4 regions of the Streptomyces sp. S4.7 genome follow, and region 3 is predicted to be linked to each of the others. Evidence: riboswitches for the same ligand, from Rfam matches in the RefSeq annotation. Region 3 holds a riboswitch; each other region holds the start of a gene.

What was found. A riboswitch is a leader RNA that binds a small molecule or an ion and turns the genes downstream of it on or off. The one in region 3 is predicted to bind cyclic di-AMP.
Positions count from the first base shown of each region.
Region 1: linked by a shared signal. The riboswitch ahead of SSPS47_RS15300 (M23 family metallopeptidase) and the one ahead of SSPS47_RS12360 (transglycosylase family protein) in region 3 are both predicted to bind cyclic di-AMP.
Region 2: linked by a shared signal. The riboswitch ahead of SSPS47_RS26070 (M23 family metallopeptidase) and the one ahead of SSPS47_RS12360 (transglycosylase family protein) in region 3 are both predicted to bind cyclic di-AMP.
Region 4: linked by a shared signal. The riboswitch ahead of SSPS47_RS30135 (M23 family metallopeptidase) and the one ahead of SSPS47_RS12360 (transglycosylase family protein) in region 3 are both predicted to bind cyclic di-AMP.

Region 1 covers NZ_CP048397.1:3,482,824-3,486,644, reverse strand. Annotated here, with positions in the region: partial or broken gene SSPS47_RS15305 (PP2C family protein-serine/threonine phosphatase) at 131-1,313, shown strand; cyclic di-AMP (ydaO/yuaA leader) riboswitch at 1,610-1,765, shown strand; gene SSPS47_RS15300 (M23 family metallopeptidase) at 1,777-2,841, shown strand; gene SSPS47_RS15295 (PrsW family intramembrane metalloprotease) at 2,911-3,821, opposite strand, start outside.
Region 2 covers NZ_CP048397.1:5,854,175-5,857,995, reverse strand. Annotated here, with positions in the region: gene SSPS47_RS26080 (bifunctional GNAT family N-acetyltransferase/acetate--CoA ligase family protein) at 1-253, opposite strand, end outside; gene SSPS47_RS26075 (HPr family phosphocarrier protein) at 407-688, shown strand; gene SSPS47_RS26070 (M23 family metallopeptidase) at 763-1,551, opposite strand; cyclic di-AMP (ydaO/yuaA leader) riboswitch at 1,564-1,730, opposite strand; gene SSPS47_RS26065 (pitrilysin family protein) at 1,945-3,312, opposite strand; gene SSPS47_RS26060 (pitrilysin family protein) at 3,330-3,821, opposite strand, start outside.
Region 3 covers NZ_CP048397.1:2,831,304-2,835,124, forward strand. Annotated here, with positions in the region: gene SSPS47_RS12350 (septum formation initiator family protein) at 1-100, opposite strand, end outside; gene eno (phosphopyruvate hydratase) at 299-1,585, opposite strand; gene SSPS47_RS12360 (transglycosylase family protein) at 1,832-2,509, opposite strand; cyclic di-AMP (ydaO/yuaA leader) riboswitch at 2,513-2,689, opposite strand; gene SSPS47_RS12365 (transglycosylase family protein) at 2,948-3,821, opposite strand, start outside.
Region 4 covers NZ_CP048397.1:6,795,609-6,799,429, forward strand. Annotated here, with positions in the region: gene SSPS47_RS30120 (XRE family transcriptional regulator) at 1-67, shown strand, start outside; gene SSPS47_RS35710 (DUF6126 family protein) at 107-304, shown strand; gene SSPS47_RS30130 (tyrosine-protein phosphatase) at 330-1,133, opposite strand; cyclic di-AMP (ydaO/yuaA leader) riboswitch at 1,540-1,704, shown strand; gene SSPS47_RS30135 (M23 family metallopeptidase) at 1,709-2,635, shown strand; gene SSPS47_RS30140 (SGNH/GDSL hydrolase family protein) at 2,803-3,630, shown strand; gene SSPS47_RS30145 (STM4011 family radical SAM protein) at 3,652-3,821, opposite strand, start outside.

The DNA.
Region 1 (3,821 bases), 650 kb from region 3:
GGGGAACAGACTCCGCAGCCTCAGGGACCGCGTCGAGCGCGGGATCCGGCGTGGCTCCCGGCGCTCCGACGCCGGATTCCGCGAGGCGGACATGCCCCCACAGGACCCCACCTGGAACACCTCGCGCGCCATGGACAAGCACCCTCCCGGCTTCGGTCCCGAGGACCTCCGGCCGGGAGGCCGGCGGCGCGGCCGGCACGCGGCCCGCTCGCCGCATCCGTTCGTGGAGATCCTGCCCGCCCTGATCATCGTGGTGGCGATCGTCCTGGACGAGGCGACGCCCGACTCGAGCACCGCTTTCCCGCTCTTCGCGGCGGCGCCGCTGGTCGCCGCGCCCTTCTTCTCGTTCGCGCGCACCCTGGCCGTCGGCATCGTGTCGGTCGCCGCCATCCTCGGGCTGCACTTCTGCAACGGCACGGCGGGCGGGATCGAGACGATCACCGAATCGCTGACCGTCTTCACCGTCTCGGTCCTCGCGCTGGCCATCAACGCTGTCGTACGCCGCAGCGGCGAACGGCTCGCCTCGGCGCGGGTGATCGCCGAGGCGGCGCAGCGCGCCGTGCTGCCCACACCCGCGGCCCGGATAGGCGGGCTGCACATCGCCGCGCGTTACGAGGCGGCCGAGGAGGGCGCGTTCATCGGCGGCGACCTGTTCGCCGTCCAGGACACGGCGTACGGGGTACGGCTGGTGGTCGGTGACGTGCGCGGCAAGGGCATGGGCGCCGTCGAGACCGTGGCCGTCGTCATCGGCGCCTTCCGTGAGGCCGCCGAGCAGGAGAGCTCGCTCGAAGGGGTCGCGCAGCGGCTGGAGCGGGCGCTGGCGCGCGAAGGCACCCGGCGCGGCGGGATCGATCTGTTCGAGGGCTTCACCACCGCCGTACTGGCGGAGATCCCGCACGTCGAGGGCATGGTGCGGGTGGTCAACCGCGGACACCCGGAGCCGCTGGTGCTCGCCGCCGACGGGGCCTTGACGGTGCTGGCCCCGTCCGACCCGGCGCTGCCGCTCGGGATGGGCGAGCTGGGGGCGTGGCCGGACCGGGCCGGACGAGGTCCCGTACGGGTCCGGGTCGACGCTCCTGCTCTACACGGACGGTCTCACCGAGGCGCGCAACGCGGCGGGTGTCTTCTACAACCCGCGCGAACGGCTGGCGGGACGGATCTTCCCCGGCCCCGACGAGCTGCTGGAGGCGATCGTCGGTGACGTACGGCTGCACACCGGTGGTGGCAGTACGGACGACATGGCGCTGCTGGCCGTCAGCCGGCCCACCGCGGGGCAGCCGGAGCGGCGCAGGACGATGCCCGTCGTGCCGTGAGACGGCCTGTCGCGCCTCCCGCGCCGCCGTTCGTCGGGCCGTGCCGTCATCTCGCCCGGCACGCTGCGTAGTTGAGGCGCACCACTCCGCATAACATTTGACGCACCGTCAGTTCGAGTGTGTGATCGCACACGGCCCGAGAGTCGATCAACTCGCCCGATTGTGCCCGCTTGTGGCCCGATTGATCCCGGCCGTCATCGCTAACGATCACCCGGAACAGCTTGGAATAAGCCCCGGTCGTCTATTAACGTTCGATAACGCAGCGCGGTTGTCCCAGCCGTCGAAAGAGACGGCACCGTGCGCACGCGCCGAATTCCGCAAGGAAACCGGGGAACCACCAATTGGGGTGAATCGGGCGCCTCTTGTTCGCTTCGTGCGGCCAGGAACGCTCGTAGGAGACCTTCCTGCTCCGAACCCGTCAGCTAACCCGGTAGGCGAGAAGGAAGGAAAGGAGAGCGCCCGAGTGGCGTCCAACAGGCCTGCCCCCGAAGCCTCAGCCCCGGCCCATTTCGGCCCCGGCAGCCGGCTCACCGGCACCGATCACAGCAACGGCGAGGCGAGCAGGGACTGGGAGGAGTGGAATCCCACCGCGGACTCCATCCGTCCCGTACGCGGCAAGCACCGTGTCGCCAAGCAGCGCAACGCTCTCGCCCGCAGCTCCACGGTCCTCGGAGTAGGCGTCATCGCCGCGGTCGGCGCCGGAGGCATCGCCTCCGCCCAGGACAAGCCCGCGGTCTCGATATCACTTCCCGACGCGATCTCGGACAGTTTCCCCGACGCCAAGTCTCTTCCCGGCGTCGGGTCTTTCATGTCCGACGGCGACAAGAAGAACGACGAGACGCCCTCCCCGCTCACCACGGCGGCCCTCACCGCCGCGGACGCCCAGCAGGGCACCACCGACTCCGGCGAGGCGCTGCGCGCCCGCATCCTCCAGCAGGCGGAGCAGCAGCAGGCCGAGGCGGACGCCGCCCAGAAGGCGAGCGCCGAGACGGCCGCCGCCGAGAAGGCCGCGGCCGAGGCGAAGAAGCAGCAGACCGACGCGGAGGAGAAGGCCGCCGAGGCGAAGCGCAAGGCCAAGGAGGCCGCGGAGGCCAGGGCGGAGAAGGAGCGCCTGGAGAAGCTGGCCGCCAGCTTCTCGCTGCCCACCTCCTCGTACACGCTCACCTCCACCTACGGCCAGACCGGCTCCATGTGGTCCTCCGGCCAGCACACCGGCCTGGACTTCGCGGCCCCCACCGGCACGCCCACCAAGGCCGTCCACAGCGGGACCGTCAAGTCGGCCGGCTGGTCCGGGTCGTACGGCTACCGCGTCGTGCTGGAGCTCGAAGACGGTACGGAGATCTGGTACGCCCACCTGTCCTCGATGACGGTCGGCGCCGGCCAGAAGGTCACCACCGGCGAGACCATCGGACGCGTGGGAGCCACCGGCAACGTCACCGGTCCGCACCTGCACCTGGAGGTGCACACCGCGGGCGGCAGCGGGATCGACCCGCTGAGCTGGCTGCGCAGCAAGGGCCTCACCCCCTGACCGGCCCCTGACCGGGGCCGGATGATCCGGCCCGGCCCGGCCCGATCCGCTCGTCCGAGGGAGCGGGACTCAGCTCCGGTACGGGTTGTAGCCGCCGTAGTCGATGTACGGCGGCGGCGTCCACACCCGCCCCGTCGCCCGCGCCGCGTACGCCAGCGCGGGCGACGCTATTTCCCGGCGCTGCCACAGGTGGTGCAGCAGTTCCTGCTCGCGCTCGACGTAGTCCGGGCCGGCCCTGCCGCGCCCCGCCCGGTGGCGCAGGAACGCCAGCGAGGTCGCGAACGCCTCGTACTCGCCGACCGTGCGGGCCGCGGCGGGCCCGTAGTCCCGTCCGGCGACAGTGCGCGCCATCGAGCGCGCCCGCATCGAGGACAGGGCCAGCGGCTCGGTCTCGGCGAGCCAGCCGGCCGCCGCGTACGCGGGCAACTCGGCGGAGACCGTGCGCAGTTCGCGTTGCCTGCTCCATATCGCCAGCCAGGTCAGCAGGGCGAACGCGGGCACCATGAAGGCCGCGTACACCGCGTAGAAGCCGTAGGGGCCGAACAGCGACGACGAGCCGTTCCACAGCGCGTGGGTGCCCATGGCCAGCACGAGGCCGAGCACCGGCATCAGCCACTGGCGCACGCGCTGGCGGCGCGTGGCGAGCGCGGCGATACCGAAGCCGATGCCCGTCAGGACCGTGAAGAGCGGATGCGCGAACGGCGACATCACGACCCGCACGAAGAAGGTCGCCGCGGTCACGGACGCCAGGCCCGAGTTGCCGATCTGCTGGTCCTCGCCGAAGGCGCTGCCGAGATAGAGGATGTTCTCGGTGAAGGCGAAACCGGTCGCGGTGAAGCCCGCGACGACGACCCCGTCGACCAGACCGGTGAAGGACTGCCGGCGGAAGAGGAAGATCAGCAGGATCGCGCCGGCCTTCGCGCTCTCCTCGACGATCGGCGCGACCACGGTGGCGCCCAGGGACTCCGCGCCGCTGGGAT
Region 2 (3,821 bases), 3.0 Mb from region 3:
CGACGGTCACCGCGAGTCCCACCCGGTCCACGTAGTCGTGGTGGGTGAAGCGGTACACGTCCTTGTCGGAGAGCCGGGGGTAGGGCGCGAAGAAGCGGTAGTACTTCGACTCGTCGGAGACCTGCTCGTAGAAGCTGACCAGCCGCTCGGCGTCGTCGGTCGTGATGGGCCTCACGCGCGCGGTGCCTCCGTCGCGCAGAACCACGTCTGCTTCCCAGTGATCGGGGTACGCGTGCTGTGACGGCGTCGTCATGGGACGAGCCTACGGCGCGCACACGGGTAGCGGCGGGTGCTGGGCCGGGGCAGTCTGGGGTCTGTCGACGGACCCCAGGGGTGCCTCGTCGGTCCGTCCGGAGCCGCGTGGCACACTGGTCTAGACAACAACTGTGACTTGAAGGGCAACACCATGGCTGAGCGTCGCGTCAACGTCGGCTGGGCCGAGGGCCTGCACGCCCGTCCCGCCTCCATCTTCGTCCGTGCCGCCACGGCCTCCGGCGTGCCGGTGACGATCGCCAAGGCCGACGGCAGCCCGGTCAACGCGGCGTCGATGCTCGCCGTGCTGGGGCTGGGCGCGCAGGGCGGCGACGAGATCGTCCTGGCCTCCGACGTGGACGGCGCGGACGTCGCGCTCGACCGGCTGGCGAAGCTGGTGGCCGAGGGCCTGGACGAGCTTCCCGAGACCGTCTGACCCGCGCCGCGTACGTACGAAACGGCGAAGGCCCCGGCAGGACGCCGGGGCCTTCGTGGTGTCTGGGTACCGGCTCAGACGCCGACGCCGTGCGAGCGCAGATACGCGACCGGGTCGATGTCGGTGCCGTACTCCTCGCTCGTCCGCGCCTCGAAGTGCAGGTGCGGTCCCGTGGAGTTGCCGGTCGAGCCCGAGAGGCCGACCGACGTGCCCGGGGAGACGCTCTGGCCGACGTTGACGGCGACCGAGGAGAGGTGTCCGTACTGGGTGTACGTGCCGTCGTTCATACGGATGACGACGTTGTTGCCGTACGCGCCGCCCCAGCCGGCCTCGACGACGGTGCCCGCGCCGACGGCCACGACCGAAGTGCCCGACGTGGCGCGGAAGTCGACGCCGCTGTGGCTGCCGGACGACCAGAGCGCGCCTCCGGTCCGGTAGCCGGTGGTGACGGAGGAGCCGGCGACGGGGAGCCGGTAGGCGTTCAGGCGCTCGCGCTCGGCGGCGCGTGCCGCGCGCTCCTCGGCCTCGCGGGCCTGCGCCTTGCGCTTCGCCTCGGCCTTGGCGCGAGCGGCGGCCTTGGCCTCCGCCTTCGCCTTCGCGGCCTTCCGGGCGGCCAGGCGCTGCGCGTCGGCCTGGGCGTCGATCTTCGCGGCGAGCGAGTCGTCGATGACGATGGCGCGGTCCGGGGCGGCCGGGGCCGCCTCCTGGGCGAGGGCCGCGCCCGCTTCGGCGGCGAGCGCCGGGGAGGCGAGGGTGCCGATGACACCGGCCGCGGTGAGAGTGGCGACTCCGGCGATGTTCGCGCTCCGGCGCGTCATTCGGCCCGGGGCACGGTGCTTCCCGGTGGCACGGGTGAACGCCATGAAGTGGCTGGTCCTTTCCTTCCTTCTCGCCTACCGGGTTAGCTGACGGGTTCGGAGCAGGAAGGTCTCCTACGGGCTCCTCCGCGGATCACGCGAAGGCCCCCGATTCACCCCAGGGACGCAAATGGGTCCCCGGCTCCCCAGGCTCGCGCCTGACGGGGACTCGGCGATGGCTGTCCGGTGCCGCGGATGCGGCGGGCTCTGGCGGACAGCCGGACCGACGCTAAAGGGGTCATCTTTCAATCACCAAACAGACAGGCCCTTTTGTAGCGCACGCCACAGGGCATTCAGGCAACCTCCTTATGAATGCGGACATAGCGGGAAACCCCGGCGACTGGTTCGTCACCGGGGTTCCCTTTGTGCGTATTGAGCCGCGTGGTTCGTGGGCCGGCCTCAGCCGGTGACGACCTTCACCTCGCCGATGCCGAGCCCCTCGACAGGCTCCCGGATCACCGAGGCGTCCCCGACGAGCACCGTGACCAGCCGGTCGCCCGGGAAGGCGCTGACGACGGCGGCCGTCGCCTCGACGGTGCCGGTCTCGGCCAGGCGTGCGTAGAGCCGCGCCTGGAAGTCGTCCGGGAGGTGCTGCTCGACCTGGTCGGCGAGCGTGTCGGCGACGGACGCGGCCGTCTCGTACTTCAGTGGCGCGACTCCGACCAGATTCTGCACGGCCGTCTCGCGCTCGGCGTCCGTCAGCCCTTCGGCCGCGAGCGTACGCAGCACCTTCCACAGATCGTCCAGCGCGGGGCCGGTCGACTCGGTGTCCACGGAGCCGCTGATGGCGAGCATGGAGGCGCCCGTACCGTCCGGGTCCGAGCGCAGCACCTGCGCGAAGGCCCGCACGCCGTAGGTGTAGCCCTTCTCCTCGCGCAGCACCCGGTCGAGCCGGGAGGTGAGCGTGCCACCCAGGCAGTACGTGCCGAGCACCTGGGCCGGCCAGACGCGGTCGTGCCGGTCGGGGCCGACCCGGCCGATCAGCAGCTGCGTCTGGACGGCTCCGGGCCGGTCCACGATCACCACGCGGCCGGTGTCGTCGGCGGTCACCGGCGGCACGGGGCGCGGCTCGGAGGTGTCGCCCGTCCAGTCGCCGAGCGTCTCGGCGAGCAGCGCCTCTACGTCGACGCCGGTGAGGTCGCCGACGATGACCGCGGTGGCGGTGGCGGGGCGCACGTGCGCTTCGTAGAAGGCGCGGACACCCTTCGCGTCGATGCGTCCGACGGTCTCCTCGGTGCCCTGGCGCGGGCGCGACATGCGCGAGGTGGCCGAAAACAGCTCCTTGGAGAGCTGCTTCGCCGCGCGGCGGGCCGGGTTGGCCTGCTCGTGCGGGATCTCGTCGAGCCGGTTGGTGACGAGCCGGCCGACCTCGCTCTCGGAGAACAGCGGGGCGCGCAGGGCGTCGGCGAGCAGGCCGAGCGCCTTGGGCAGCCGGGAGACCGGGACCTCCAGGGAGACCCGGACGCCGGGGTGGTCGGCGTGCGCGTCGAGCGTGGCGCCGCAGCGCTCCAGCTCGGCGGCGAACTCCTCGGCCGTGTGCTTGTCGGTGCCCTCGGACAGCGCGCGGGCCATGATCGTGGCGATGCCGTCGAGGCCCTCGGGCTCGGCCTCCAGCGGGGCGGCGAGGGAGATCTCGACGGCCACCACCTGCTGGCCGGGGCGGTGGCAGCGCAGCACCGTCAGTCCGTTGGGCAGGACACCGCGCTCGGGCGCGGGGAACGCCCAGGGCCTGGCCTCTCCGGCGGTCGGCTGCGGGTGGAACTCCATGGTCACGGCAGCGTCGGTCACTGGTCCGCCCCCTCGTGCTCGTCGGTGTCGGCAGCCGCGTCGTCGGCGTCGTCGTCGGGGGAGGTGGGCTCGTAGACGAGCACCGCCCTGTTGTCGGGGCGCAGCCGCGCCTCGGCGACGGCACGTACCTCTTCGGCCGTGACGTCCAGCACCCGCTGGACGGCGGTCAGCGCCAGCTGCGGGTCGCCGAACAGCACCGCGTACCTGCACAGTTCGTCGGCGCGGCCCGCGACCGTGCCGAGCCGGTCGAGCCACTCGCGCTCCAACTGGGCCTGGGCGCGCTCCATTTCCTCGGCCGTGGGGCCTTCGGCCGCGAACCGGGCCAGCTCCTCGTCGACAGCGGCCTCGATCTGCGGAACCTCGACGCCGCCGGAGGTCTTCACGTCCAGCCAGCCGAGCGAGGGCGCGCCCGCCAGCCGCAGCAGTCCGAATCCGGCGGTGACGGCCGTACGGTCGCGGCGTACCAGGCGGTTGTGCAGCCGGGAGGA
Region 3 (3,821 bases):
CCTGCCTGCGGGTCTGCGAGCGGTAGACCCGGGCGGCGGTCTGCTCGCCCAGAATCCTGATCTTGGTCGCGGTGGAGAACCGGTCCCGGTTCGCGGCCATGGTCCCGCCTCCCTCAGAGGTCTGAGCGGGCCTCGTACCTCCGGTACTGCCGTACTGCCTCTGTACGCGCGTACGTCCCCGGACACGGTACGGGACCGGGGACGGGGACGTACGCACGACTGGCTGTGCCGGGCCGGGCCGGAGGCCGGATCAGGTGCTCGGGGGATCGGCCCCGGCGAGGACCGGCCCTGGCGCAGGTCAGTCCTTGAAGCGGGGGAACGCGCTGCGGCCCGCGTACACGGCCGCGTCGTCCAGGATCTCCTCGATGCGCAGGAGCTGGTTGTACTTGGCGACGCGCTCGGAGCGGGCCGGGGCGCCGGTCTTGATCTGACCGCAGTTGGTGGCGACGGCCAGGTCGGCGATCGTCACGTCCTCGGTCTCGCCGGAGCGGTGCGACATCATGCACTTGAAGCCGCTGCGCTGCGCCAGCTCGACGGCGTCCAGGGTCTCGGTCAGCGAACCGATCTGGTTGACCTTGACGAGCAGGGCGTTGGCCGAGCCCTCCTCGATGCCGCGGGCGAGGCGCTCGGGGTTGGTGACGAAGAGGTCGTCGCCGACGATCTGGACCTTGGTGCCCAGCTTGTCGTTGAGGACCTTCCAGCCGGCCCAGTCGTCCTCGAAGAGCGGGTCCTCGATGGAGACCAGCGGGTACGAGGCGACGAGCTCCTCGTAGTACTCGGTCATCTCGGCGGCCGAGCGGGACTTGCCCTCGAACTCGTAGGAGCCGTCCTTGTAGAACTCGGAGGCCGCGACGTCGAGCGCCAGCGCGATGTCCTTGCCCGGGGCGTAGCCGGCTTCCTTGATGGCCACGAGGATCAGGTCGAGCGCGGCGCGGTTGGACTCCAGGTTCGGCGCGAAGCCGCCCTCGTCGCCGAGGCCCGTGGAGAGCCCCTTCTCCTTCAGGACCTTCTTCAGCGTGTGGTAGACCTCGGCACCCCAGCGCAGGGCCTCGGAGAACGACTCGGCGCCGATCGGCGCGATCATGAACTCCTGGATGTCCACGTTGGAGTCGGCGTGCGACCCGCCGTTGAGGATGTTCATCATCGGCACGGGCAGCAGGTGCGCGTTCGGACCGCCGAGGTAGCGGAACAGCGGCAGGTCGGAGGCCTCGGAGGCGGCGTGCGCCACGGCCAGCGAGACACCGAGGATGGCGTTGGCGCCGAGCGAGGACTTGTCGGGCGTCGCGTCCAGGTCGAACATCGCCTGGTCGATCAGCCGCTGCTCGGTGGCGTCGTAGCCGACGAGCTCCGGGCCGATCTGCTCGATGACGGCGAGGACGGCCTTCTCGACACCCTTGCCCTGGTAGCGGTTCGGGTCACCGTCGCGGAGTTCGAGGGCCTCGAACGCGCCGGTGGAGGCACCGGAGGGGACAGCAGCACGGCCGGTGCTGCCGTCGTCGAGGCCGACCTCGACCTCGACCGTTGGGTTGCCTCGGGAGTCAAGGATTTCCCGGGCTACGACGACGTCGATGGACGGCACGAGCATCTCCTTCTGGGATGTGACGCTTTGGTGCGGGGCCTCATTGGCACCGCGGCATGAGCCTAACCGGCTGCCGGGCGACGGTCGGCCGATGCCCGCCCGCTGGGACGAAAAGAGCCCGGAATGCGCGGAGGGTGACGAATGTCGCGCGGTGGGCGCGCGGTTCGCCCGGCGGACAGGCCCCGGCCCCGGACCGGCGCGTCCGGGGGGAGTGAGGCGCGCCGGGTCGGGGCCGGGGTTCTGGGGATGGGGTCAGCTCAGGTGGAACTGCTGACCCGGAAAGATCTCGTCCGCCTTCTCGATGATGTCCTTGTTCAGCTTGAAGAGCTTCTTCCAGCCGCCTTCGACCTTCTTCGTCTCGGCGATCTTGGAGAGGGTGTCGCCGGCCTTGACCTTGTACTCGCCGTCGCCCTTCTTGACCGGACCGCGCGCCTCACCACGCGAGGCGGGCTGCTCCTGCTCTGCGCGCGGCTCGGACTTCTGCGGGGCCGGCCGGGCCTCCGGGGCGGACTGCTCCGGGGCCGGTTCGGCGGAGCCGGCGTCGTTCGAGGCGTTGGACAGGCCGACGCCGCAGCTCGGCCAGGCACCCTTGCCCTGGCCCGCCAGGACCTTCTCGGCGATCTGTATCTGCTGGGACTTCGACGCCTGGTCGGCGCTGGAGGCGAAGGCGCTGCCGCCGTACGCGGCCCAGGTGGAGGCCGAGAACTGGAGGCCGCCGTAGTAGCCGTTGCCGGTGTTGATCGACCAGTCGCCGCCGGACTCGCACTGGGCGACGGCGTCCCACTCGGAGGTGGTGGCGGCGGAGGCGGAGGTGGCGCCGAGCAGCGGGGCGGCGACAGCGGCACCGGTGATGCCGGCGAGCGTGGCGTAGCGGACGGTCTTGGAGGGACGGCGGTGCTTGCCCTTGCCGGAGTTGCTGGAAAACAGCATGCGTGATCTCCTCACCGACGCCTGCGAGGTGAGCTGTCGGGTTCGGGCCAAGTGAGTTGCCCGGCCGTGCGGCCCGGGAACGTCTTCACGTCCCCCTGCGCACGGCTGCACCCCGAGCCGGCCGTGATGACCGGCACTTACCTGTGGGTCCCCCGCTCCTGCCTTCGGCGCTTGACGCGACGAGTACTCCCCCCGACCGACGGCAGGATTCGGCGTGACGGTCGACGGTGCCCGCGGTGCGAGCGGTTCAGACCGTAAACACAGACATCCCGGATGTTCAAAGACGGAACATCCGGGATGATTCACCCATCCCGCCCCAGGGAAACCTCTGTTTACGCAGGTCGGGAAGGGCCCGGGGCAAGCCACCGGGCAGACCGTGTCAGTTGGGACGAAGAGACGCTTGTCTCACTTACGCAGATGCGGACATAGCCCGCTTAACTACCCCTGCTTCGCGGTCAGATCGAGGCTCTGGCCGGGCAGGATCAGATCGGCGTCGGAGCCCACGACCTCGCGGTTCGCCTCGTAGAGGGCGGGCCAGCCGCCCTCCACCTTCTGCTCGTCGGCGATGGCCCACAGGTTGTCGCCGGTGCGGACGGTGTACGAGCCGTCCTCGGCCACGTCGCCGCGCGCCGAATCGTCACCCCGTGAGGCATGGCGGCCACTTTCACGCTCTTCGCCGGACTTACCTGGCTTGCCCGCTTCGGTCAACCCGTCCGTGCCGTCCGTGTCCGCCTCGGCCGACTCGCCCGAGCCGGTCGTCGCGTCGCTCTCGGGAGCGGGCTCGCCGCGGTGCTTGCCCTGGCCCGTGGAGGCCTCGGTGCTCGGCTCCGCGCTCGACTCCCCCGTAGCGGGCCTCTCGGCCCCGGAGGCGGAGTCCCGGCCGAACTGGCCCGAGGGGGGCGTCGACTCGGGAGCTGCGGGCAGGACGGCCGTCTCGTCCGGCTCGGGCTCCGCGGGCGCCTCGGGCTTCTCGGCGGCCTCGCCGGAGGACTCGCTGCCCGTATCGGTGTCCGCCGTGAGGCCGGTGATCAGCGCGCACGTCGGCCACGCGGCCGGTCCCTGCGCGGCGAGGATCTTCTCCGCGACGGCGATCTGCTGGCTCCGGCTGGCCTGGTCGGCGGTGGGGGCGTACGCCGTACCGCCGAAGTCGGCCCAGGTCTCCTGGGAGATCTGGAGTCCGCCGTAGTACCCGTTGCCTAGGTCGGCGCTCCACATGCCGCCGCTCTCGCACTCGGCGACCCGGTCCCAGGTGGTGACGTCGGCCGCACTGGCGCCGGTCGCGCCGAGCAGCGGGATGGCGATCGCCGAGCCT
Region 4 (3,821 bases), 4.0 Mb from region 3:
CGTGCACACCCTGCTGATCAGCCCGACCACCGAGCTGTGCCTGCCGGGCGGGGCCCACCGCCGCTGATCCGCCCTCGGTTCCGACCAGATGAGAGAGGCCACCACCGTGCCCGACAACCCCGTGGACCCCGCCGCCGCGCGCGAACCGGAGGCGACCGCCGAGACTCCCGTCAAGCCCGTCATGGACGAGGAGCGCAACTTCCCGCGCGGCCTCGCCATCCGGCTGTTCGCCTACCTCGTGGCCGGCCATGTCCTGGCCGGTTTCCTCTACCTGCTCTTCGAGGCGGGCGCGCAGGGGCGCTGAGGGCGTCCCGGGCGGCCCGGACGAGCTACCCCTCGTCGACCAGACGGCCGCGCAGCCGTTCGCGCGTCGCGTCCGTCAGGCCCAGGCCGTCCGTGAGATACCGGTCGATGCTGCCCCACGTCTCCTCCATCGTCGTGAAGGCCGTTTCGAGGTACTCGGCGCGCGCGTCGAAGAGCGGCGCCAGCAGCTCCATCACCTCCGGCGAAGTGCCGCCGGGCGTCGTGTCGCTGCGGCGTACCCGGTACCTGCGGTGCGGCTCGTTCGACTTCAGATAGTCCGCCTCGATCGCCTCCCGCTCCACCCCCACGGCGAGCAGCGACACGGCGATGGAGAGCCCGGCCCTGTCCTTGCCCGCCGCGCAGTGCATCAGGGCGGGCAGGCTCTCCTCGGCCAGGGCGTGCAGCACGCGCCGGTGCTCGGCGGTGCGGTCCAGAATGATCGAACGGTACGAAGCGGACATCCGGGCCACACCCTTGCCGTCGGCGAGGATCGACCTGAGCTGGTCCAGATCCCCGTCGCGGACCATCTTCCAGAACTCGGTCCCGTCGGCCGGGTCGGTGAGCGGAATGTTCACATTGCGTACGCCGATGAGCTCGACGTCCAGGCCGTCCAGCTTCTGATCGGCCGCGTTGCGGAAGTCGAAGACCGTATGCAGATCCAGTGACGTCAGGAACGCCGCGTCCTCGGCCGTGGCGTGCGCGAGGTGGCCGCTGCGGAAGAGCCGGCCGTACCGTACGCGCCGTCCGTCGGAGGTCGGCAGACCGCCCACGTCGCGGAAGTTGCGTACACCGGCCAGTTCGGGCTCGGTCGGCGGGACCGGCTGCGGCACCTCGTGCGTCACGTGAGCTCCTCCGCGTCTGCCGCCGGCGCTCGTCGCCGACGCTGTCGCGCTCCGACTTTACGACATCCCCTCCCGCTGAAATCGCTTCACGATTGCGGCTTCTGTCCATATTGGGCTATTGCGCACAACGTGCCCTGTTCGCGGGCGAGATGGGGGCATATCGTCCTCGGCTGGTGAGCCAGATCATATCCGTGACGGTGTGTGGCGGCGCCGGGAAGGGGAATTGGGGCGGCGCAGGGAATTCGAAGATCCGTAATCCACGCAGGGTGACCGCTCGCGGAGCCCGATATTCCCGGACGGATTGCCCGGGGAATACGACGGCTTGTACGGGTCGGTCCACCCGGCTTACGGTCACCGCAATCCGAGCGGATCGCCGAATCCTGCCGCCGTTCGGAATCCTCATCCACCCAGCAATCATCCACGTGTGGCAGGAGCGGGGGACCCAGGTAGTACGCCGGTCCGGACTTCCGGACGGCTCGGGGTGAAGTCGCGTCACGGCGCGGCCGGGCATCTCCAGCCCGAACCCGACAGCTCACCTCGTAGGCGCCGGAGAGGAATCCGCCATGCCCGGAAAGGGTAAGCACCGCCGTCCGAGGACCAACCCGATCACCCGCGGATTCGTCGCCGCCGGAACGGGTGGCGCCGCCATCGCAATTCCGCTCATCGGTGCCACCGGCGCGCACGCCGCCGAGCAGGCCGCCCCGTCCGTGGCGCCGGAGCGCACCGTGTCCGCCGCGCACGCCGCTCCCACCGCCCAGACGGCCAAGCAGGCCGCCACCGCCAAGACCGTGAAGACGTACTCGGTCAAGGCGGGCGACTACCTCGCCAAGGTCGCCGCGACGCAGAAGGTCAGCGGCGGCTGGCACAAGCTGTACAAGGACAACCGCGAGGCCGTCGGCGACGACCCGTCGCTGATCCACCCGGGTCTGAAGCTCACCATCGGCGCGAAGAGCAAGGCGTCCTCCGAGGGCAAGGCCGAGGCCACCCCGAAGAAGCCCGCCCCCGCGAAGCCCGCCCCGGCCGAGCCCGCCCCGAAGGCCGACACCACCTCGGCGAACGAGCCGGCGGCGCAGAGCAGCGGCTCCGGCTACACCGCGCCCGTCGACGGCGCGACCACCACCACCGCCTACCGCGCGGCGGGCGGCAGCTGGGCCAGCGGCTACCACACCGGTGTGGACTTCGCGGCTGCCTCGGGCACCACCGTCAAGGCGGTCGGCCCCGGTACCGTCGTCTCGGCCGGCTGGTCCGGGTCGTACGGCAACGAGGTCGTCATCCAGCACGACGACGGCCAGTACTCGCAGTACGCCCACCTGTCCTCGCTCGCCGTCTCGGCGGGCCAGACCGTCGCCGGCGGCGACCAGATCGGTCTCTCCGGTTCCACCGGCAACTCCACCGGCCCGCACCTGCACTTCGAGATCCGTACCGGCCCGAGTTACGGATCGGACGTCGACCCGCTGGCGTACCTGCGCGAGCACGGCGTTTCCATCTGACCGGTTCGACCTCACAGCAAATGGCCGTTGGCCGGCACCCCGGGTGCCGGCCAACGGCCATTCCCCTATTCCGGCTTGAACTAATTTTGACCGGTGGTGTTTCTCACCGGCGTCAACCCCTCCTTACGGTCGCGTAGGCCACATACGCGGGTGAAGGATGTTCCGCTGTGGCTGACGATTCGAGAAGAGAAACCAGAAGTCCCTTCGGGTCGTACGCCGCCATCGGTGACAGTTTCACCGAAGGCGTCGGCGATCCCGGTCCGGGCGGAGTCTTTGTCGGCTGGGCCGACCGGCTCGCCGTACTGCTCGCCGACCGGACACCCGACGGGGCGGCCGTCGACGACCCGGACCACGGGTCGTTCCGGTACGCCAATCTCGCCGTACGAGGACGGCTGCTCGACCAGATCGTGGCCGAGCAGATCCCGCGCGCCAAGCAACTCGCCCCGGACCTGGTGACGTTCTGCGCGGGCGGCAACGACATCATCCGGCCCGGCAGCGACCCCGACGACGTCGCCGAACGCTTCGAACGGGCGCTGGCGGACCTGACGAGCGTGGTCGGCACGGTCATGGTCCCGACCGGGTTCGACACCCGCGGCGTCCCGGTGCTGCGCCATCTGCGCGGCAAGATAGCCACGTTCACCGCGCACGTCCGCTCCATCGCCGACCGCTACGAATGCCCGGTCCTGGACCTGTGGTCCCTCCGGTCCGTCCAGGACCGCCGCGCCTGGGAGGGCGACCGGCTGCACCTGTCCCCGGAGGGCCACACCCGCGTGGCCCTGCGCGCGGCCCAGGTCCTCGGCCTCGACGTCCCGGCCGACCCCGACCAGCCGTGGCCGCCGCTGCCCCCGCGCGGCACGCTGGAGGTGCGCCGCGACGACATGCAGTGGGCGCGCGAATACCTCGTCCCCTGGATCGGCCGCCGCCTGCGCGGCGAGTCCTCCGGCGACCACACGGTCGCCAAGCGCCCGGACCTGCTGCCGCTGATGCGTCACTGACACCGCGTCACCAGCCACGCGTCACCGCGCGGCCGGTATCCGTTCCAGGACGCCGCCCGCGAACACGTCGTACAGCGGCAGTGTCTCCAGATGGACGTAGCCGATGTGGCAGTCGCAGGCCGCCAGCGGGCACGCCCGCGGTTTCAGGGCCGTGCGGTACGAGCCGTCGTAGAGGTTGCCCAGCTCCGCCG